DNA from 2 places in the Actinacidiphila sp. bgisy145 genome. Region 1 is predicted to be linked to the other one. Evidence: riboswitches for the same ligand, from Rfam matches in the RefSeq annotation. Region 1 holds a riboswitch; the other holds the start of a gene.
The links. A riboswitch is a leader RNA that binds a small molecule or an ion and turns the genes downstream of it on or off. The one in region 1 is predicted to bind thiamine pyrophosphate.

Region 1 (10,406 bases):
GGCGGCTTGTCGAGGGCGATCAGGAAGCCGAAGCCGACGGTGACCGCGGAGGTGCCCAGCGGCAGCATCATCAGCCCGTCGAAGCCGCGCATCAGCCGGCCGCCGCGGCGGGTCAGGGCGGCCGCGGCCAGCCCGCCGACGACCAGGGCGATCACGGTGGCGGCGGCCGCGTAGCGCACCGAGTTCCAGACGGTCTGCAACGGTGGGACGAGGAAGGTGCCGTCGCCGCCGGTGGTGCCGAGCGCGCGGTAGAAGGCCAGGCCGTAGCCGTTCGGGCCGTCGAAGGAGCGGGCGGCGAGCACGCCGAGCGGCAGCAGGATCAGCAGCGCGACCGAGGCGAGGACGGCGGCCAGCAGCGCGCGTTCGCCCCGGCCGCGCGGGCGGTGCGCGGTGCCGGCCGGGTCGACCAGGCGCAGCGCGGACTCCCCACGCCGGGTGGTCCAGGCGTGCACGGCCAGGATCGCGGCCACGGCGGCGAACTGGAGCAGGGTGAGCACGGCCGCGGTGGGCAGGTCGAAGATCTCGGCGGTCTCCCGGTAGATCTCGACCTCCAGGGTGGCGCGGGTGGGGCCGCCGAGGATCTGGATGACGCCGAAGGAGGTGAAGGTGAACAGGAAGACCATCACCCCGGCGGCCGCGACGGCAGGCCCGAGCGCGGGCAGGGTGACGCGGCGCCAGGCGGCGAGGCGGCCCGCGCCGAGCATGCGGGCGGCCTCCTCCTGGCGCGGGTCGAGCTGGGCCCACAGGCCGCCGACGGTGCGGACGACCACGGCGTAGTTGAAGAAGACGTGCGCGATGAGGATCGCCCACACCGAGGTGTCCAGGCGCACCCCGAACAGGCTGTCGGTGAAGCCGCCCTGCCCGAGCAGCGCGAGGAACGCCGAGCCCGCGACGACGGTCGGCAGCACGAACGGCACCGTGACCACGGCCCGCAGCAGCCGCTTGCCGGGGAAGTCCAGCCGCGCGAAGGCGTACGCCCCCGGCAGGGCGACCACCAGGGTCAGCGCGGTGGAGGCGGCCGCCTGCCAGCAGGTGAACCACAGCACGTGCCGGACCGAGCCGTCACCGAGGACGTCGCCGATCCGGCCGAGCTGCCAGCGGCCGCCCTCGTGCAGGCCGCGGCCGACGATCGCCGCCACGGGGTAGGCGAAGAAGGCGGCGAAGAACGCCAGCGGCAGTGCGGCCAGGGCCGCTCCGGTGAGGACGCGGCGGCTACCGCGGTGGGAGTCGGCCCGCGGCGCGGCGTTGCGCGGTGCGGCCTTGCGCGGCAGCCCGTTCTTTGGCGCTCCCTCCCGTGGCGCTACAGGACGATCGAGTTCCACGACTTCACCCAGTCGTCCCGCTTCGCGGCGATCTTGTCGGGCGCCAGCGTCGTGGGGTGCGGGACCTTCGCGCCGTACTTGGTGAACACCTCGGGTTCGACCGCGCCCTTCACGACCGGGTCGACGTACATCTGGAGCGGCATGTCCTGCTGGAAGGTCCGGCTGAGCATGAAGTCGATGAACGCCTTGGCGCCGGCGGGGTTCTTCGCGCCGTGCAGCAGCCCGGCGAACTCGATCTGGCGGAAGCAGGTGCCGGTGGCCACCCCGACGGGCGACTGCGCGGGCTGCGGGGTGACGCCGACCACCTCGGCGGGCGGGCTGGAGGCGTAGGAGACGACCAGCGGCTTGCTGCCCTTGGCCTTCTTGCCGGCGGCCGACCCGGAGAAGGCGTTGTCGTACGCCTGCTCCCAGCTGTCGACGACCTGCACGCCGTTGGCCTTCAGCTTCTTCCAGTACGCCTGCCAGCCGGAGTCGCCGTAGGTGGCGGCGGTGCCCAGCAGGAAGGCGAGCCCCGGGGAGGAGGTGGAGACGTTCTCGGTGACGAGCAGGTTCTTGTACTGCGGCTTGACCAGGTCGGCGAAGGTCTGCGGCGGCGCGAGGTGGTGGGAGGTGAAGTAGGCGCGGTCGTAGTTGACGCACACGTCGCCGGAGTCGATCGGCGTCACGCGGTGCTTGGCGGCGTCCAGTTGCACGTCCGCGGCGACCTGGTCCAGGCCCTTGGCGGTGTAGGAGTCGAACAGGCCGTTGCTCAGGGCGCGGGAGAGCAGGGTGTTGTCGACGCCGAAGAAGACGTCGCCGCGCGGGTGGTCCTTGGTGAGGATGGCCTGGTTGACCGCGGCGCCCGCGTCGCCGCCGCGCAGCACCTTGACGGTGTAGCCGGTCTCCTTGGTGAACTGCGCGAGCACCGAGGAGGAGGCGGCGAACGAGTCGTGGCTGACCAGGGTGACGGTCTTGGAGGGCTTGCCGGCGGCCGAGGAGGAGCCGGAACCGGAGCTGGAGCTCGAGCCGCAGCCGGCGAGGACGGTGGCGCCGGCGGTGGCGAGGACGAGCGCGCCGATGGCACGCCGACGGATGGTGCTGTTCACTGTGTGACTCCCTACGCCGGTATGACCCGGATCAGGTGGGAGGGTCTGCGGCCTGGGTCCCTCGACGGTCCTGCCGTCGGATCGGGTCCCAGCCGCACTCTCAGCGCCGTCTCAGGCGCTCCCCTGTCGGATGTTCACTTGTCCTGCGGTTCTGCGGTCGTGCGGTTCATGTGTCCTGCTGTTCATGTGTCCTGCTGGTACGACGAACACACCAGCGCACCGTATCAGCGTGCGGAGGCGGCGAGCTGACCGCAGGCCCCGTCGATCTCCTGGCCGCGGGTGTCACGGACGGTCACCGGCACGCCGTGCGCCTCCAGTGCGGCCACGAACGCCCGCTCGTCCTCCGGCCGGGAGGCGGTCCACTTGGAGCCGGGGGTGGGGTTGAGCGGGATCAGGTTCACGTGCACCCGGTGGTTCTTCAGCAGCCGGCCGAGCCGGTCGGCGCGCCACGCCTGGTCGTTGACGTCGCGGATCAGGGCGTACTCGATGGAGACGCGGCGGCCGGAGACGTCGGCGTAGTGCCAGGCGGCGTCGAGCACCTCGCGGACCTTCCAGCGGGTGTTGACCGGCACGAGGGTGTCGCGCAGCTCGTCGTCGGGGGCGTGCAGGGACACCGCGAGGCGGCACTTGAAGCCCTCGTCGGCGAAGCGGTGCATGGCCGGGACCAGGCCGACGGTGGAGACGGTGATGCCGCGCTGCGACAGCCCCAGCCCGTCGGGCGCCGGATCGGTCAGGCGCCGGATCGCGTCGACGACCCGGCGGTAGTTCGCGAGCGGCTCGCCCATGCCCATGAAGACGATGTTCGACAGCCGGTCCGGGGCGCCGGCCGCGCTGCCGGGCACGTCTCCGTCGCGCAGGGACCGCATCCCGGCGACGATCTGGTGCACGATCTCGGCCGTCGACAGGTTGCGGTCCAGGCCCGCCTGGCCGGTCGCGCAGAACGGGCAGTTCATCCCGCAGCCGGCCTGCGACGAGATGCACATCGTCACCCGGTCCGGGTACCGCATCAGCACCGACTCGACGAGCGTCCCGTCGAAGAGCCGCCACAGCGTCTTGCGGGTCTCCCCGTCGTCGCACGAGGCGTGCCGCACCACCGTCATCAGCTCCGGCAGCAGGTCGCCGGCCAGCTTCCCCCGGGCCCCCACCGGAATGTCCGTCCACGTCGCCGGATCGTCCGCGTAGCGCGCGAAGTAGTGCTGCGACAACTGCTTCGCCCGGAACGGCTTCTCCCCCAGCGCCGCCACCGCCTCCCTCCGCTCCGCGGGCGAAAGATCAGCAAGATGCCGCGGCGGCTTCTTGGCCCCGCGCGGCACGGCAAACGTCAGTTCTCCGGGTACAGGCATGATGCCTACCAGTGTCGCAGACTCCGCGCGGTGCGCCGTTCGTGCTGCGTGCGGCCGGGACGGGGCCGGGAGGCGGGGGTCAGCCCTGGCCGACGAAGGAGACGAGGAGGAGCCAGACGACGGGGGCGGTGGGGAGGAGGGAGTCGAGGCGGTCCATGATGCCGCCGTGGCCCGGGAGGAGGGTGCCCATGTCCTTGATGCCGAGGTCGCGTTTGATCATGGACTCGCCGAGGTCGCCGAGGGTGGCGCTGACCGCCGCGGCCAGGCCCAAGAGCAGGCCCTGCCACCAGTGGCCGCCGTCGATGAAGTACTGCATGAGCAGGGCGCCGACGACCATCGCGAAGCTGATCGCGCCGACCAGGCCCTCGCGGGTCTTGCCGGGGCTGATCCGGGGCGCGAGCTTGTGGCTGCCGAAGCGCCAGCCGACCGCGTAGGCGCCGGTGTCGCTGATCACGGTGAGCAGCAGGAAGACCAGCACCCGCCGCGGACCGTCGTCGGCGGCGAGCATCATGACCACGAACGTGGCGAGGTACGGCACGTAGAACGCGGCGAACACGGCCGCGGTGACGTCCCGCAGGTAGTCCTCGGGCGGGGTGGCCATCCGCCAGACCAGCACCGCGAGCGCGGTGAGCGCCATCGCGATCCACGCGCCGTCGGCACCGCGGACGTACCCGACGATCACCATCGCGGTGCCGCCGACCGCCAGCGGGACCAGCGGCGCGTGGATCTGCTTGCGCTCGGCGAGCCGGGAGGTCAGCTCCCACAGCCCGACGACCACCGCGACCACGACGATCCCGACGAAGACCGCCTTGACGACGAACAGCGCCGCCACGACCACCGCACCGAGGCCGACACCGACCCCTATCGCCGCCCGCAGGTCGCGCCCGGCGGACTTCTTCGCGGCCGGCGGTGGGTCCTGGGGCGGCGCGGACGGTGGCGGTGGCATGGTGGAGATCTTCCTCCTGACCCCGGGCTCCGTGGCGGAACCCGCCGCGTGACCGGCGCGTGGCGAAGCGCCCCAGGAAGAATCGTTCACGGAACGTCGCCTCGCGTCGTCGTCAGGTTGGTGGTCGGCCGGGGGGAACGTGCGGCGGTCCGGCCCGGACGCGCAGGGTCCGGCCAGGACACATCGGCTACGCGGGAGCTCCGCGGAGGTCAGACCTCCAGCAGCTCCGCTTCCTTGTGCTTGAGCAGCTCGTCGACCTGCGCCACGTACTTCGCCGTGGTGTCGTCCAGCTCCTTCTCCGCGCGGCGCACCTCGTCCTCGCCGCTCTCGCCGTCCTTGACGAGCTTGTCCAGCGTCTCCTTGGCCTTGCGGCGGACGCTGCGGATGGAGATCTTCGCGTCCTCGCCCTTGGCCTTGGCGACCTTGATGTACTCGCGCCGCCGCTCCTCGGTGAGCTGCGGGAACACCACGCGGATGATCCGGCCGTCGTTGCTGGGGTTCACACCGAGGTCGGAGTTGCGGATCGCCTCTTCGATGTTGCGCAGGCTGCTGCTGTCGAAGGGGGTGATCACGGCCATCCGCGGCTCGGGCACGGCGAAGGAGGCGAGCTGGTTGATCGGGGTGACCGCGCCGTAGTACTCGGCGACGATCTTGTTGAACATCGCCGGGTGCGCACGGCCGGTGCGGATCGCCGCGAAGTCGTCCTTGGCGACGACGACGGCCTTCTCCATCTTCTCCTCGGCCTCGAGGAGGGTCTCTTCAATCACCATGTGCTCCTGGTATTCAGAAGGCAGAGCCGTCGGGTCCGGGCCCCTGCGCGCGTCTTCGTGCTCTTCCTGCACGGTGTCGGACCGGGCAGCCTGTTGTCCATACCGGCCGCGCCGGTCACGCCCTGGTGCCCTGGTCGTTGACCAGCGTGCCGATCTTCTCACCCTTGACCGCGCGGGCGATGTTGCCCTCGGCGAGCAGTTCGAAGACCAGGATCGGCAGTTTGTTGTCCTGGCAGAGGGTGATCGCGGTGAGGTCGGCGACCCGCAGGTCGCGGGCGATCAGCTCGCCGTACTCCAGGGCGTCGAAGCGGACGGCGTTCGGGTTGTGCTTCGGGTCGGAGTCGTAGACCCCGTCCACCCCGTTCTTGCCCATCAGCATCGCCACCGCGTCGATCTCCAGGGCGCGCTGCGCGGCGGTGGTGTCGGTGGAGAAGTAGGGCATGCCCATGCCGGCGCCGAAGATGACCACGCGGCCCTTCTCCAGGTGCCGGACGGCGCGCAGCGGGATGTAGGGCTCGGCGACCTGGCCCATGGTGATGGCGGTCTGCACCCGGGTCTCGATGCCCTCCTTCTCCAGGAAGTCCTGGAGGGCGAGGCAGTTCATCACGGTGCCGAGCATGCCCATGTAGTCGGAGCGGGCGCGGTCCATGCCGCGCTGCTGGAGTTCGGCGCCGCGGAAGAAATTGCCGCCGCCGAGCACGACCGCGATCTCGTAGCCCTCGCGGACCACCGCGGCGATCTCCCGGGCGATGGCGTGCACCACGTCGGGGTCGACGCCGAGCCCGCCGCCGCCGGCGAACGCCTCGCCGGAGAGCTTGAGCAGGTAGCGGCGCGGAGCGGTCCCGTCGCGGCCTTCGTGCTGCTGCCCGCCGCCCTCGTGGGTGTGGTCGCGGGCCTTGCGGGCGCCTTCGGCACCATCATCCATGGGAGATCTCCTCGTGCACGTACCGAGGAGGCCATTGCCGTGGGTCCTTATCGGTTCCCTGTACGGCAATGGCCTCCTCGTCACCTCTGCGGCCGGCCGGCGGGCGGCCGGCCGCGTACGGCCCTGGCGGACCGTCTGTCTTGCCCCGCGCGGCCGCCGGGCGGCCGTACGGACATCGGTGGCAGCCCGCGGCGGCCGAGTCGGTGTCTGCGGCCGGACCGGCGGGTGCCGGTGGGTGCGGACGTCAGACGCCGACGCGGAAGCGCGCGAAGGCCTTCAGGGTGACCCCGGCCTCGTCGAGCACCTTCTGCACGGTCTTCTTCGCGTCCTTGGCGAACGCCTGCTCCAGGACGACGTTCTCCTTGAAGAAGCCGTTGACCCGGCCTTCGACGATGCGCGGCAGGGCAGCGTCGGGCTTGCCCTCCTCGCGCGCGGTCGCCTCGGCGACGCGGCGCTCGTTGGCCACGGTCTCCTCGTCGATCTCGTCGCGGGTGAGGAACTTCGGGGCGAACGCGGCGATGTGCTGCGCGACGTCCTTGGCGGTCTGCGCGTCGGCCTTGTCCAGCTCGACCAGCACGCCGACCTGCGGGGGCAGGTCCGGGCTGGTGCGGTGCAGGTAGGAGGCGACGTAGCCGCCGGTGAACTGCGCGAAGCGGTCCAGCACGATCTTCTCGCCGAGGGTGGCATTGGCCTCGTCGACGAACGCCTGGACGGTCTGGCCGTCCTTGATCTCGGAGGCGAGCAGCGCACCGAGGTCGGCCGGCTTGGTGGCGGCGACGTGGGCGGCGATCGCGTCGGCGACGGCGACGAACTTGTCACCCTTGGCGACGAAGTCGGTCTCGCACTTCAGCTCGACGAGGACGCCCTCGGAGTTGTCGGCGGCGATGAGGGAGACGACGGCGCCGTTGGAGGCCGAGCGGCCCTCGCGCTTGGTGACGCCCTTCTGGCCCTTGACGCGGAGGATCTCGACGGCCTTGTCCAGGTCGCCTTCGGCCTCGGTGAGGGCGTTCTTGCAGTCCATCATGCCCGCGGCGGTGAGCTCGCGGAGCTTCTTGACGTCGGCGGCGGTGAAGTTCGCCATGGGTGTGAGTCTCTTCCCGGATGGTCGGTGGATCTACGGGTGAACGGCGGGGGCGCTCGGCCCCCGCCGTTGTCACGCGTGGTGCTGTTCCCGGACGCTCGCGTCCGCGGGCAGTCAGGCGCCGGTGGCGGCGTCGCCCTCGGTGGTGGCGGGCTTCTCGTCGGCCGGGGCGGCGGCGGGCGCCTCCTCCGCCGGGGCGGCGGCCTCGTCGGCCGGGGCGTCGGCAGAGGCGGGGGCCTCGGCGTCGGCCTTCTTCTCGCCCTCGAGCAGGTCGCGCTCCCACTCGGCGAGCGGCTCGGCGGCGCCTTCGGCCTTCTTGTCGCCGGTGGCGGCGCCGGAGCGGGCGATGAGGCCCTCGGCGACGGCGTCGGCGATCACGCGGGTGAGCAGCGTGACGGAGCGGATCGCGTCGTCGTTGCCCGGGATCTTGTAGTCGACCTCGTCGGGGTCGCAGTTGGTGTCGAGGATCGCGACGACCGGGATGCGGAGCTTGCGCGCCTCACCGACGGCGATGTGCTCCTTCTTGGTGTCCACGATCCAGACGGCGCTGGGCACCTTCTGCATCTCGCGGATACCGCCGAGGGTCTTCTCCAGCTTGTCCTTCTCACGGGAGAGGACGAGCAGTTCCTTCTTGGTGAGGCCGGAGGCGGCCACGTCCGCGAAGTCGATCTCCTCGAGCTCCTTCAGGCGCTGCAGGCGCTTGTAGACGGTCGAGAAGTTGGTGAGCATGCCGCCCAGCCAGCGCTGGTTGACGTAGGGCATGCCGACGCGGGACGCCTGCTCGGCGATGGCCTCCTGCGCCTGCTTCTTGGTGCCGACGAACATGATGGAGCCGCCGTGCGCGACGGTCTCCTTGACGAACTCGTAGGCGCGGTCGATGTACGACAGCGACTGGAGCAGGTCGATGATGTAGATGCCGTTGCGCTCGGTGAAGATGAAGCGCTTCATCTTCGGGTTCCAGCGGCGGGTCTGGTGCCCGAAGTGGACGCCGCTCTCCAGCAGCTCCCGCATCGTGACGACGGCCATGGCCGTACTCCTTGAGGTACTCGGTTACCGCGGCCGCCGGACGGTGGCCGCGCCTGACGTCCCGACGCGCCGTGCCACAGGGGACCGAGGGGCGCGGCCACCGCCCGTGACCATCAAGGTCCGGGGTTGGTGGCGGGGCGTGCGAAGTCGACCCGGTGACCCGGGTCGCCAGGGAAAGTGTACGGGACCGCCGGAGCCGCGGGCGACACCCGAGTTGTCCACAGGGTGCGGACCAAGATCATCGCGGGCGGGGCGCGGTGGGTCATCGTGGGGACATGGCGTACACGGCGGTGTGGTTGACGGTGGTGGCGGTGGTGCTGGCGGCGGGCGGAAGCGTGGCGGCCGGGGCCGAGGGCGGGGCGGGCACGGGAGTTGGGGACGGCGCCCGGGCCCGGGCATGGGAGGCGGCGGGTCCGGGGTCCGGGTCTGGAGCGGGGTCGACGGCGAGGTCGGGGTCGGCAGCGAGGTCGGGGTCGGGAGCGGGGTCGGGGTCGGCGGGCTGTACGGGACCGCCGGGTCCGGCGGCGCGGTGCTGGCCGGTGGTGGGGCCGGGGGCGCGGGGCCGCCCGCTGGTGCTGCGTGCGTTCGAGCCGCCGGCAACACCGTGGGCGGCCGGGCACCGCGGGGTCGATCTGGCGGCCGGGGCGGGGGCTTCGGTGCGGGCGGCCGCCGCGGGCGAGGTGGCGTTCGCCGGGCCGGTCGGGGGCGTCCCGGTGGTGGTCGTGGCGCTGACCGGCGGTCTGCGCACCACCTACGAACCGGTACGGGCCGCCGTCGCGGTGGGTGCGGCGGTGGAGGCCGGGGACCGGGTGGGCGAGGTTGCCGTAGGGCGGCTGCCGCACTGCCCGGAGGTGTGTGTGCACTGGGGGCTGCTGCGCGGGGACGTCTACCTCGACCCGCTCACCCTGCTCCCGCCGGTGCTGCGCCGGGCCGGGCCGTCCCGGTTGCTGCCGGTGGCGGGGGCGGGCGGCGGCGGGAAAGGGGTGAGCGGGCGGAAGGGGTGAGCGCGGCTGCCGGGCGGGCGGCGGACGCGGGCGGGCCGCGGAGTGGGGCGGTGGAGCGGTGGAGCGCGGGGCCGCGGAGCCGGGCGGGCCGCGCGGTGGCGGCCCGCCCGGGCCGGATCAGCTCAGCGGCAGTACGGCGGCCAGCTCGCGCCACTCCTCACGCGGCAGGGCGCCGTCGGGGCGCAGCACCTGGAGGGCCACGTGGTCGGCGCCGGCCTCGTGGTAGGCGGCGACGCGGGTGCGGACGTCGACGGTGTCGCCGATCGCGAACAGGGCCTCGAGCAGGGCGTTGCTGCCGCCGTCGGCGAAGTCCTCGTCGGTGAAGCCGAGCCGGCGCCAGTTGTTCACGTAGTTGGGCAGCTGGAGGTAGCCGGCGAGGGCGGCGCGCGCGGTCTGGCGGGCCCGGACGAGGTCGGAGTCGAGGACGACGCCCAGCTCGGGGGCGAGCAGCCGGTCCGGGCCGAGGGCGGCGCGGGCCTGTGCGACGTGCTCGACGGTGACCAGGTACGGGTGGGCGCCGGCGGAGCGGTCCGCGGCCAGCTTGAGCATGCGGGGGCCGAGGGCGGCGAGCACCCGCCGGGCGGGCGGCACGGGGACGGGTGCGGAGTCCAGGCCGTCGAGGAACTCGACCATCTTCGCGTACGGGTGCGCGTACCCCTCGGTGATCGGTGCGTGGCTGACACCGAGGCCGAGCAGGAACCGCTCGGCGGCGCCGGGCTCCAGCGCGGCGACGTCCCGGGCGACTTCCTCGGCGGGCTGGTTCCAGACGCTGAGGATGCCGGTGGCCAGGGTGATGCGGCGGGTCGCGGCGAGCAGCGGCACGGCGCGGGCCACCCGGGGCGAGCCGCCGAGCCAGATCGCGCCGTAGCCGAGTTCGTCCAGCTCCGCTGCCGCCGCGCGGTTC
Region 2 (10,406 bases), on a different contig from region 1:
GCACGTCGTTGCTGTACGCCTGGGTGACCGTGCCCGGCACCAGGCCCGCGGCCTTGATCTCCTTGCGGGCGGTGGCCAGGTCGCGCCCGGCGACGTCGGGCACCCGGACGTGCTGGGGGCCCTTGGAGACCGTCAGGGTCACCGTGCCGTTGCCGCGGATGCGCCGGCCGGGGGAGGGGTCGGTGGCGATCACGCTGCCGCGCGGCACCGTCAGCGAGAAGCCCTGCTTCACCTTGCTGTCCAGCCCGGCCTGCTCGATCTTCTGCTCGGCCTTCGCCTGCGGCAGCGACAGCACACCGGGGACCGTCGTGAACTGGCCGTCGTTGATGTACCAGACGCCCGCGCCGACCCCGAGGACGACCAGCAGGGCGACGAGCACGGCGAGCGGGCCGCGGCGCGAGCGCGCCCACCCGGGTGCCGGGGCGGGGGGAGGGTCGTCCGGCGGCGGGGTGGGCAGCAGCAGGCGGGTGGTGCGGTCCGGGACCGCGCCGTCGGGCCGCGCCACCACGCTGGTGGGCTCCTCGGAACCGGGCGGCAGTACGGGCGGCACCTCGTCGGTGGGCACCTCGTCGGCGTGCACCTGGTCGGCGGGCTCGGGTGCCGCCGGTCCGGCCGGGCGCGCGTCCAGCTCCTCCGCGGTCAGCGCCGCCCGCGCCGTACGGGTCTCGGCGAGCAGTTCCACCGCGTCCGCCGGGCGCTGCTGCTGCGGGCGGGCGCAGGCCCGCGCCACCAGCGCGTCCAGCAGCGGCGGTACGGTCGGCACGACCGCGGAAGGCGGCGGCACGTCCTCGTTGACGTGCTGGTACATCACCTTCATCGGGGTGTCGCCGTCGTACGGCTTGCGGCCGGTCAGCATCTCGTAGAGCACCACGCCGCACGCGTACACGTCGGCCCGCTGGTCCACGGTGCCGTGGCCGATCTGCTCCGGCGCCAGGTACGACACGGTGCCCAGCACCACGCCCGTCGACGCGCTCGTCTTCGTGTCGATCGCCCGCACCAGGCCGAAGTCGGCGACCTTCACCCGGCCGTCGTCGCCGATCAGCACGTTCTCCGGCTTCATGTCCCGGTGCACCAGACCCGCGCGGTGCGCCGCGCCCAGCGCCGCGAGCACCGGTTCCATGATGTCCAGCGCCGCGTGGACCTGGAGCGCCCCGCGCTCCCTCAGCACGTCCCGCAGCGTGCAGCCCGCGACGTACTCCATCGCCAGGTACACGTACGTGCCGTCCGTGCCCTGGTCGAAGACGCCCACCACGTTCGGGTGCGCGAGCTTCGCGACCGCCTTCGCCTCGCGGATGAAGCGCTCCACGAACACCGCGTCGTCCGCGAGGCGCGGGTGCATCACCTTCAGGGCGAGTTCCCGGTCCAACCGGGTGTCCACGGCGCGGTAGACCGTCGCCATCCCGCCGACGGCGATGCGCTCCTCGACCAGATAGCGCCCGTCGAGCGTCTGCCCGACGAGCGGGTCCTCCACGCTGGTGTCCACGGCCACCGATTCTACGAGGCGGTTCGCACCCAACCGCGGGATCACGGCGCAATGTGTCCCACCCGTGCGGATTCGCTACGCGGTTGTAACCGTCTCCGTCCCCCTCCTCCCGCCCTGCGGGCCCCACGGCCCCCGCCGCGACGGTCCCGTCTCGCCCCCGGCTGCCGCCGTGTGGTGCGCTGGCCGCGCCGTTCCCCGCGCCCCTGTGGGGCGCTGGCTTCTTCCGTGGAGGGGCCGTGCGCTTCCCGCCGCGGGGGTTCTGTCTCGCCCCCGGCTGCCGCCGTGTGGTGCGCTGGCCGCGCCGTTCCCCGCGCCCCTGTGGGGCGCTGGCTTCTTTCGCGGGAGGGCCCGAGCAAAACCAGGGGCGCGGGGAACTGCGCGACCAGCCGGAGCGGGCCGTGAGGTGGACGGGGACGGGAGGGGGCAGTACGCAGGGGCGCGGGGGGAGGGCGGCGCCCTATGCGCGGGGGGCTGGGGGCGGCGCCCCCAGGGAGAGGGCGCCGTTCGAGGGGGTCGAAGCGAGGGCACCGTACCTGCGGGGGATACGCCCGGCCCGGTGGGCGAGCCGGCCGGCGGAAACGGCCTCCCGCATGGCCGCGGCCATGAGCACGGGCCGCTGCGCCCGGGTGACGGCGGACGCGAGCATGACGGCATCGCACCCGAGTTCCATGGCGAGCGCGGCGTCGGACGCGGTGCCGGCCCCGGCGTCGAGGATGACGGGCACGGACGCCCGCTCGACGATGAGCTGGAAGTTGTGCGGGTTGCGAATCCCGAGCCCGGAGCCGATCGGCGAGCCGAGCGGCATGACCGCCGCGCACCCGACATCCTCCAACTTGCGGGCGAGCACGGGGTCGTCGCTGGTGTACGGCAGCACCGTGAACCCGTCGTCCACCAACGTCTCAGCGGCGTCGAGGAGTTCGACCGGATCAGGCAGCAACGTCCGCTCGTCGGCGATCACTTCGAGCTTGACCCAGTCGGTGCCGAGCGCCTCCCGGGCGAGCCGCGCGGTGAGGACGGCCTCGCCCGCGGTGAAGCAGCCGGCCGTGTTCGGCAGGACACGAACCCCCAACCGGCTCAGCACGGACAGCACGGAACCCTTCGCGGTGGGGTCCAGCCGCCGCATCGCGACGGTCGTCAGCTCCGTACCGGAGGCGACGAGCGCCCGCTCCAGCACGTCGAGGCTCGGCGCCCCGCCGGTGCCCATGATCAGCCGGGACCCGAACACGGCGTCGCCGATCCGCAGCGGATCAGCCCCGTCAGGCGACGCGGACGGCGCGGCCTGCGCCGACGGTGTCGTGTGCAACGCTCAGCCCCCCTGGACCGCGGTGAGGATCTCCACCCGGTCGCCGTCGGCGAGCCGGGTCGCCGACCAGCGCGAGCGCGGCACCACCGCCTCGTTGAGCGCGGCGGCCACCCCGGTGGTCGCCGCGCCGTACCGGGCGACGAGCACACCGAGCGCGATCGGCTCCTCCAGAGCGCGCGGCTCCCCGTTGACGAGCACGCTGATCGTCATACCGTCTGCTCCTCACGTACGGCCGCGAACCGCCCGGCGGCGAACGGCTCGGCGTACCGCGGCAGCCGTCCGGTGTCCAGGACATGGCCGAGGACGTCCCCGGTGACGGGCGTGAGCAGCACCCCGTTGCGGTGGTGCCCGGTGGCCAGCAGCAGGCCGTCCAGGTGGGAGGGCCCGAGCAGGGGCGCGTTGTCCGGCGAGCCGGGCCGCAGCCCCGCGAGGGTCTCGGTGAGGGGGAGTTCGGTGATGCCGGGCACCAGGTCGTGCGCGTCCCGCAGCAGTTGGTAGACGCCGCCCGCGGTCACCGCGGTGTCCCAGCCGAACTCCTCGCTGGTCGCGCCGAGCACCAGTTCCCCGTTCTCCCGCGGCACCAGGTAGACATGGCTGCCGCGGACCACCGCACGGACCGTGCGGGACAGGAACGGCGCCCGCCCGGCCGGCATCCGCAGCCGCAGGATCTGCCCCTTCACCGGCCGCACCGGCGGCAGCGCGTCCGGCGGCAGCCCCGCCAGCCGGCCGCTCTCGCAGCCCGCGGCCAGCACGGTGCGCCCCGCCACCGCCCGGGTGCCGTCGGCGAGTTCGGCGCCGGTGACCCGGTCGCCCGCGCACAGCACCCGCGCCGCCTTCGCCCGTACGAACTCCACGCCCGCCGAGCACGCCGCCCGCAGCAGCGCCGCCGCCAGCCGCCGCGGATCGACCTGGTGGTCGCCGTCCACCCGCAGCCCGCCGCGCACCCCGGGGGCGAGCAGCGGCTCCAGCCGGCGGCAGTCCCGCCCGGTCAGCCACTGCGCGGCCAGCCCCAGCGAGGTCTGGAAGGCGTGCAGGTCGCGCAGGTCCGCCCGGTCGTCCGCGTCCAGCGCCACCGCGAGGGTGCCGCACGGCCGGTAGCCGGTGTCCAGACCGGTGGCGTCGGCCAACTCCGCGACCAGGTCCGGATAGCGCGCCGCCGACGCCAGGTTCAGGTCGAGCAGCGTCTGCTCGCCGTACTGCAACTCCGTGACCGCGGCGAGCATCCCCGCCGCGACATGGGCGGCGCCGCCGCCGGGGGACGGGTCGGCCACCACCGTCGACAGCCCGCGCTGGGCGGCGCGCCACGCCGTCACCAGGCCGATGATGCCGCCCCCCACGACGAGGACGTCCGCTGTTCGGGTACGCATGAGTCTCGGCTGCTCCCTTCGCCGGCATGACCCGGATCAGGTTCGTACGGTCGGCGGCCGGCCAGCCGCCCTCTCAGCCCGGTGCGTCCGGGCTCCCGCGAATTCGCTTCCGGTCAGCTTAACCGAGGGCCCGCCGGCGGGCGCCGCCGCGTCCACCGCGGTGACCGGGCCGCCCCGACCCCCGCCCCGGCGCGGCCCCGACGCGCTAACGTGTCCCGGTGAGCGAGCGTCACGCAGTGATCGTGGGGGCCGGCATGGCCGGCGTGCAGACGGCCGTCGAGCTGCGGCAGCAGGGCTGGCGCGGCCGGATCACCCTGCTGGGGGACGAGCCCCACCCGCCGTACGACCGCCCCCCGTTGTCGAAGGCGGTGCTGCTGGGCGCGGAGGGCGGCGCCCTGGCCGACGTGCGGTTCGACGTCGACTTCGCCGCCTTGGAGGTGGACCTGCGGCTGGGCGTGCACGCGCAGGCGCTGCGCGCCGCGGCACGCCAACTCGTCACCGACGCGGGCCTGGTGGCCTATGACGCGCTCGTCCTGGCCACCGGCGCCTACCCGGTGGCGCTGCCCGGCACCGCCGGCCGCCCCGGCGTCCACCCGCTGCGCACCCTGGACGACGCCGCCGCGCTGCGCCCGGTCCTGGAGCGGCGCGAGCACGTCGTGGTGGTCGGCGCCGGCTGGATCGGCGCGGAGTTCGCGACCGCGGCCCGCAAGGCCGGCTGCGAGGTGACGGTGGTCGAAGCCGCCGACCGCCCGCTGTCCGGTGTGCTGCCCGCGTCCGTCACCGCGCACATGACCGGCTGGTACGACGAGGCCGGCGTGACCCTGCTGACCGGCACCACCGTGGCCGAGGCCGCGGCGGGCGGGGTGGTGCTCGCCGACGGCAGCCGCCTGGCGGCCGGCGCCGTGGTGGTCGGGATCGGCGCCCGCCCCGCCACCGGCTGGCTGGCCGGCTCCGGGGTCACCCTGGACCCCCAGGGCGCGGTGCGCGCCGACGAGCGGCTGCGGGCCACCGCACCCGACGTGTACGCGGTCGGCGACTGCGCGTCCTTCCCCTCCGCCCGCTACCACCGGCGGCTGCTCGTCCACCACTGGGACAACGCGGTCCAGGGCCCGCGCACCGCCGCCGCGAACCTGCTCGGCGGCGAGGAGGCGTACGACCCGGTGCCGTACTTCTGGTCCGAGCAGTTCGGGCGGTTCGTGCAGTACGCCGGGTTCCACCGGGACGAGGACACGATGGTCAGCCGCGGCGACCCGTCCGGCGACTCCTGGTCGGTGCTGTGGCTGCGCCGCGGCGTGCTGGTGGCGGTGCTCGCGGTGGGGCGGCCCCGGGACATGGCGCAGGGCCGCAAGCTGATCACCCAGGGTGCCGAGCCGGACCCGGCGCTCGCCGCGGACCCGGCGGTGCCGCTCAAGGCCGCGGTGCCGCATTGACGCCTGCCGCGGGGGCGCGGGGGCGCGGGGGACACCGTGACGGCTCAGCGGTGGGGGCGATTGTCAGCCGCAGGTGGCAGGCTTGTCCCGTGACTGCTTACTCGTCGGTTGACGCGCACATTGACGCTCTCGTCCCCTCCTGGCTCACCCTGCCCGAGGTCGCGGAGCGGCTCGGCCTCGAAGTGACCCGTATCCGGCCGCTGATCAAGGAAGGGCAGCTCATCGCGGTCCGGCGCGGGGAGAACAAGGTGCTGATGGTGCCGAGCGACTTCATCGGAGACGGCAAGATCGTGAAGGGCCTGCCCGGCACCCTGACCCTCCTGAAGGACGACGGGTTCACGGACGACGAGGCCCTGGAGTGGCTCTTCACGCCCGACCCGACCCTGCCCGGCACCCCCGCCAACGCGCTGCGCGAGAATCGCGGGACCGAGGTGAAGCGCCGCGCGCAGGCGCTCGCCGTGTAGCCCGCGCCCTGCCGGGGCCGCCGGCCGCCGCCCGTACCGCACCCGCGGACGTGCGCGGCGGCGGCCCGCACCGGGGCGCACCGACCCCGGGAGCCCGCGATGCCCACCCCGACCGCGTCCGACCGCCTCGCCGCCGCCCGGCTCTACCTGTGCACCGACGCGCGCACCGGCCGCGGCGACCTCGCCGCGTTCGCGGACGCCGCACTGCGCGGCGGGGTGGACATCATCCAGCTCCGCGACAAGGGCATCGAGGCCCGCCAGGAACTGGCCGCGCTGGAGATCCTCCGCGACGCCTGCCGCCGCCACGGCAAGCTCCTCGCCGTCAACGACCGCGCCGACGTCGCCCACGCCGCCCGCGCCGACATCCTCCACCTCGGCCAGGACGACCTGCCGGTCCCCGCCGCCCGCGCGATCCTCGGCCCCGACGTCCTCATCGGCCGCTCCTGCCACACCGCCGCGGAGGTCGACGCCGCCGCCGTCCAGCCCGGCGTCGACTACTTCTGCACCGGGCCGGTCTGGCCGACCCCCACGAAGCCCGGGCGCCCCGCACCCGGGCTCGACCTCGTCCGCCACGCCGCCGCGCTCCGCCCGGCCCGGCCCTGGTTCGCGATCGGCGGGATCGACGCCACCACCCTCCCCGACGTCCTCGCCGCCGGCGCCCCCCGCATCGTCGTCGTCCGCGCGATCACCGGTTCCCCCGCCCCCCACGAAGCCGCGGCCGCCCTGAGCCGCACGATCCGCTGCACGGTGCCCGACAGGGGCGCGGGGAACTGCGCGAGCAACCAGCTTCCGGCCGGTGGTCCGGACACGACAGCAACAGCCCCTTCGGGCCGGTGACGACCTGCACCACGGAACAGGGCTGGTCGCGCAGTTCCCCGCGCCCCTGTCCGGCACCGTTCTCCGCGGCAGCGGCCCCCCGGGAGTGGCTGGACGCACTAACGTGTGGTGGCCGCCACACGTTAGCCTGCTGACATGGCCTTGGGGACTTCATCCACACGTACGGACCGCGCGACCACGATCCGTGAGCTGCTCGCGTCCGGCCACCGCTCCTACTCCTTCGAGTTCGCCGCGCCGCGTACGGAGAAGGGCGAGCGCACGCTGTGGAACGCGATCCGGCGGATCGAAGCCGTCCGTCCGACGTTCGTGTCGGTCACCTACGGCGCCGGCGGCTCCTCGCGGGAGGGCACCGTACGGGCCACCGACCGCATCGTGTCGGACACCACGCTGACCCCGTGCGCCCACCTGACCGCGGTGAACCACTCGGTCGCCGAACTGCGCAACATCATCGGCCAGTACGCCGACGCCGGCATCCGCAACATCCTCGCGGTGCGCGGCGACCCGCCCGGCGACCCGATGGGCGAGTGGGTGGCGCACCCGCAGGGCCTGACGTACGCGGCCGAGCTGGTGCAGCTGGTCAAGGAGTCCGGGGACTTCTGCGTCGGCGTCGCGGCGTTCACCGAGATGCACCCGCGCTCGACGGACCCGGTGGAGGACACCCGGCACTTCCTCGACAAGTGCCGGGCGGGCGCGGACTTCGCGATCACCCAGATGTTCTTCGACCCCGAGGCGTACCTGCGGCTGCGCGACCGGGTGGACAGCGCGGGCTGCACGGTGCCGGTGATCCCCGAGGTGATGCCCGTCACGAACGTCCGGCAGATCGAGCGCTTCTCGCAGCTCGGCAACGCGCCCTTCCCTCCTGAGCTGGCCGAACGCATCCTCGCGGTGCAGGACGACCCGGCGGAGGTGCGGAAGATCGGCATCGAGTTCACCACGCGGATGTGCCGGCGCCTCATGGACGAGGACATCCCGGGGCTCCACTTCATTACTCTTAACCACTCCACCGCATCGCTGGAGATCTACGAGAACCTCGGGCTGCACCAGCGGGCGGCGTGACCGCGGGCGACCGCCCCTAGGTGAGGAAGTGGGCACATGGGCTACTCGGTGCTCTACATCGCGTTCGGCATCGTCGCGCTGTGGCTGCTGGGCGAGGTGCTGCTCCAGTACAAGGCCCGGCTGCGGTGGCGGGTGCTGGCCTTCGCCGGCTTCCTCGGCCTGGTGGTGGGGGTCGCCGACCGCAGCATCGTGCTCATCCTGCTGGGCGCGGTCGCCTTCGGCGCCGGGCAGAGCATGGTCACGCTCTCCTACAAGCGCGGCTTCTCCGCCGGCTGGGCGATAGGCGGCCGCCCCAGCTCCAGCCGGCGCCGCAGGTCGGCGGGGGCCCGCCCGGCCGAACCGGTGCTGGCGGTCGGCCCGATCGAGCCGGACACCCCCGACGGGGCCCAACCGGACGTCTCCGCCGAGCAGTTGGCGGGGATGGGCGCCACCGCGGTGCACGACTTCCCGCCGGTGCCCGGCGACGGCCAGGACGGCTACGGCGCCGAGCAGGCCGTCTACCAGCCGGTTCCGCTGCCCGACGACAGCGGCGAGTACCCGCTCTTCGACGGCCAGTCGACGTACACCCCCGACCCGTACACCAGCGGCGGTTACGAGGGGTACGGCGCGCAGGGCTACCAGAGCTGGACCGGCTACGAGCAGCAGCCGTCCTGGGAGCAGGGCTCCCCACACGGCCCCCAGCAGGACGCGCAGCAGGGTGCCGGCCAGGACGGCGGCGGCTACCAGGAGCAGCCCGCGGCGGCCGCCGCCTCGTACGGCTACGACCCGGACGAGCAGGACGTGTTCGGCAACTCCCGCGCCACCGACGGCGACAGCTACGGCGCCGGGTACGGCAGCGGCGGGGACTGGCAGTTCGCGCAGTCCTCCCCGCAGCAGCCCGCGGCGGAGCCGTACGGCGACTACGGCTACGGCGGCCAGCAGCAGTACGGGCCGCAGGGCTACGGCCAGCAGCCCTACGACCCGCAGCCTTACGAGGCCCCGCAGCCCTACGATCCCCCCCAGCCTTACGACCAGCAGCAGGCGTACATCCCGCAGCAGCCGCAGCAGCCGCCGTACGAGCAGCCGCAGCCGCAGCAGCAGGAGTACGCCGACCCCTACGACCCGTACCGCTACTGACCGGCCGTGCGGGCGGCGGTCAGTGCCCGCCCAGCAGGGACGTCAGCCGGGCCGCGGACAGGCCCGGGCCCGAGGGGATCGTCCACGCGCTCCACGGGTGCCGCACGGCCGCCGCGGCCGGGGCGTGCGGATGGTGGCGCACCAGGGCCTCATCGGTGTAGCGGGCGCACCCTTCGTGCCAGGTGAGGATGCCGGCCATCCAGTCCCGCAGCTCCCGCACATAGCGGAGCAGCATCTCGCGCCCCGGCTCGTCGAGGTCGAACTCGGTGAAGAGCGAAGGGAGTTGGTGCTCGGTGATGTGCTGGAACTCCGCCATGCGGGCGGCCATCAGGTCCCCGACGACGTCCATCGCCTGCTGCGGGCCGCAGTCCAGGAAGTTCTGCACCACCAGTACCGCGTTGTGCAGGTCGCCCTCGAACTCGATCTCCTTGCGGTAGGAGAACACGTCGTTGAGCAGGCAGGCGAAGTCCTGGGCGGCGACCTCCATGCCGTGCACCGGCCGGGAGCGGTAGACCTCGTCCGGCAGCGTGTCGCCGTGGCCGATCCGGGTCAGGCTCATCGTCAGGTCCGAGCCGAAGGTCTTGCGGCGCATCTCGATGTAGTCCACCGGGTCCGGCACCCGGTTCAGCCGCTGGTTGGCCAGCTCCCACAGCCAGCTCGCGCACATGTCCTCGATCGAGGCGCGGAAGCGCCGCCGCTCGGCCGGGGCCATCGGGCCCGCGGTGCGCCGCCACAGGTCGGCGAGCGAGCGCTCCAGCGCGGTCAGCGGCGGCGGCACCGCGCCCGCGTCCAGCGGCATGAACAGCTTGAAGCGCTCGGTGGTGATCCGGGCCGCCGCCAGGTCGCCGGAGCGGCCGAAGACCACCGGGTAGTAGTCGTCGCCGTAGGTGCCCCAGGTCAGCCAGTCCGTGACCAGGTCCAACTGCTCGGGCGACGCGGCAGGATGGATGCCCGCCGCGCACAGCGCGAAGTCGTAGTCGGCCAGTTGCCCCGCGTTCCACAGGCCCTCCGGCAGCGGGCCGCCCGGCTCGGGATCCAGCAGGCCCATCCGGCGGCTCCAGGCCGCGTTGTGCGCCCGGGCGGCGTCCAGGTGCGGGCTGAGCGTCGTGGCGAACGGCATCGGCACCGCGGGCAGCCGCAGGCGGCCGACCGGCCGGAAGGGCGCGTGGCCGTAGGCGCGGGCGCGCTGCGGCAGCGTCCCGGCGAGCGAGGCGGCGATCTGTGCGGCCGAGGTGCCCAGGCCGGTCGGCCCGCCGAGCGCGCCCACCGCCCGCGACGCGCTGTCCGCGCCGTTCATGTAGCGGCTGGAGCGCAGATGCCACTCATGGCCGCCGGACTGCCAGTCCTGCA

Region 2: another riboswitch for thiamine pyrophosphate. It lies ahead of thiO (glycine oxidase ThiO); the one in region 1 lies ahead of AC3ERT_RS09310 (thiamine ABC transporter substrate-binding protein).

The regions. Positions count from the first base shown of each region.
Region 1 covers NZ_JBYIRL010000008.1:71,335-81,740, forward strand. The annotation lists gene AC3ERT_RS09305 (ABC transporter permease) at 1-1,187, opposite strand, end outside; gene AC3ERT_RS09310 (thiamine ABC transporter substrate-binding protein) at 1,301-2,407, opposite strand; TPP riboswitch at 2,399-2,542, opposite strand; gene rlmN (dual-specificity RNA methyltransferase RlmN) at 2,632-3,750, opposite strand; gene AC3ERT_RS09320 (phosphatidate cytidylyltransferase) at 3,830-4,909, opposite strand; gene frr (ribosome recycling factor) at 4,906-5,463, opposite strand; gene pyrH (UMP kinase) at 5,582-6,391, opposite strand; gene tsf (translation elongation factor Ts) at 6,636-7,472, opposite strand; gene rpsB (30S ribosomal protein S2) at 7,587-8,498, opposite strand; gene AC3ERT_RS09345 (peptidoglycan DD-metalloendopeptidase family protein) at 9,038-9,502, shown strand; gene AC3ERT_RS09350 (LLM class F420-dependent oxidoreductase) at 9,620-10,406, opposite strand, start outside.
Region 2 covers NZ_JBYIRL010000005.1:35,875-46,280, forward strand. The annotation lists gene pknB (Stk1 family PASTA domain-containing Ser/Thr kinase) at 1-1,483, opposite strand, end outside; gene AC3ERT_RS06420 (thiazole synthase) at 1,941-2,786, opposite strand; gene thiS (sulfur carrier protein ThiS) at 2,790-2,996, opposite strand; gene thiO (glycine oxidase ThiO) at 2,993-4,153, opposite strand; TPP riboswitch at 4,150-4,262, opposite strand; gene AC3ERT_RS06435 (NAD(P)/FAD-dependent oxidoreductase) at 4,372-5,583, shown strand; gene AC3ERT_RS06440 (Rv2175c family DNA-binding protein) at 5,673-6,047, shown strand; gene thiE (thiamine phosphate synthase) at 6,147-6,884, shown strand; gene metF (methylenetetrahydrofolate reductase [NAD(P)H]) at 7,020-7,940, shown strand; gene AC3ERT_RS06455 (hypothetical protein) at 7,977-9,056, shown strand; gene AC3ERT_RS06460 (terpene synthase family protein) at 9,076-10,406, opposite strand, start outside.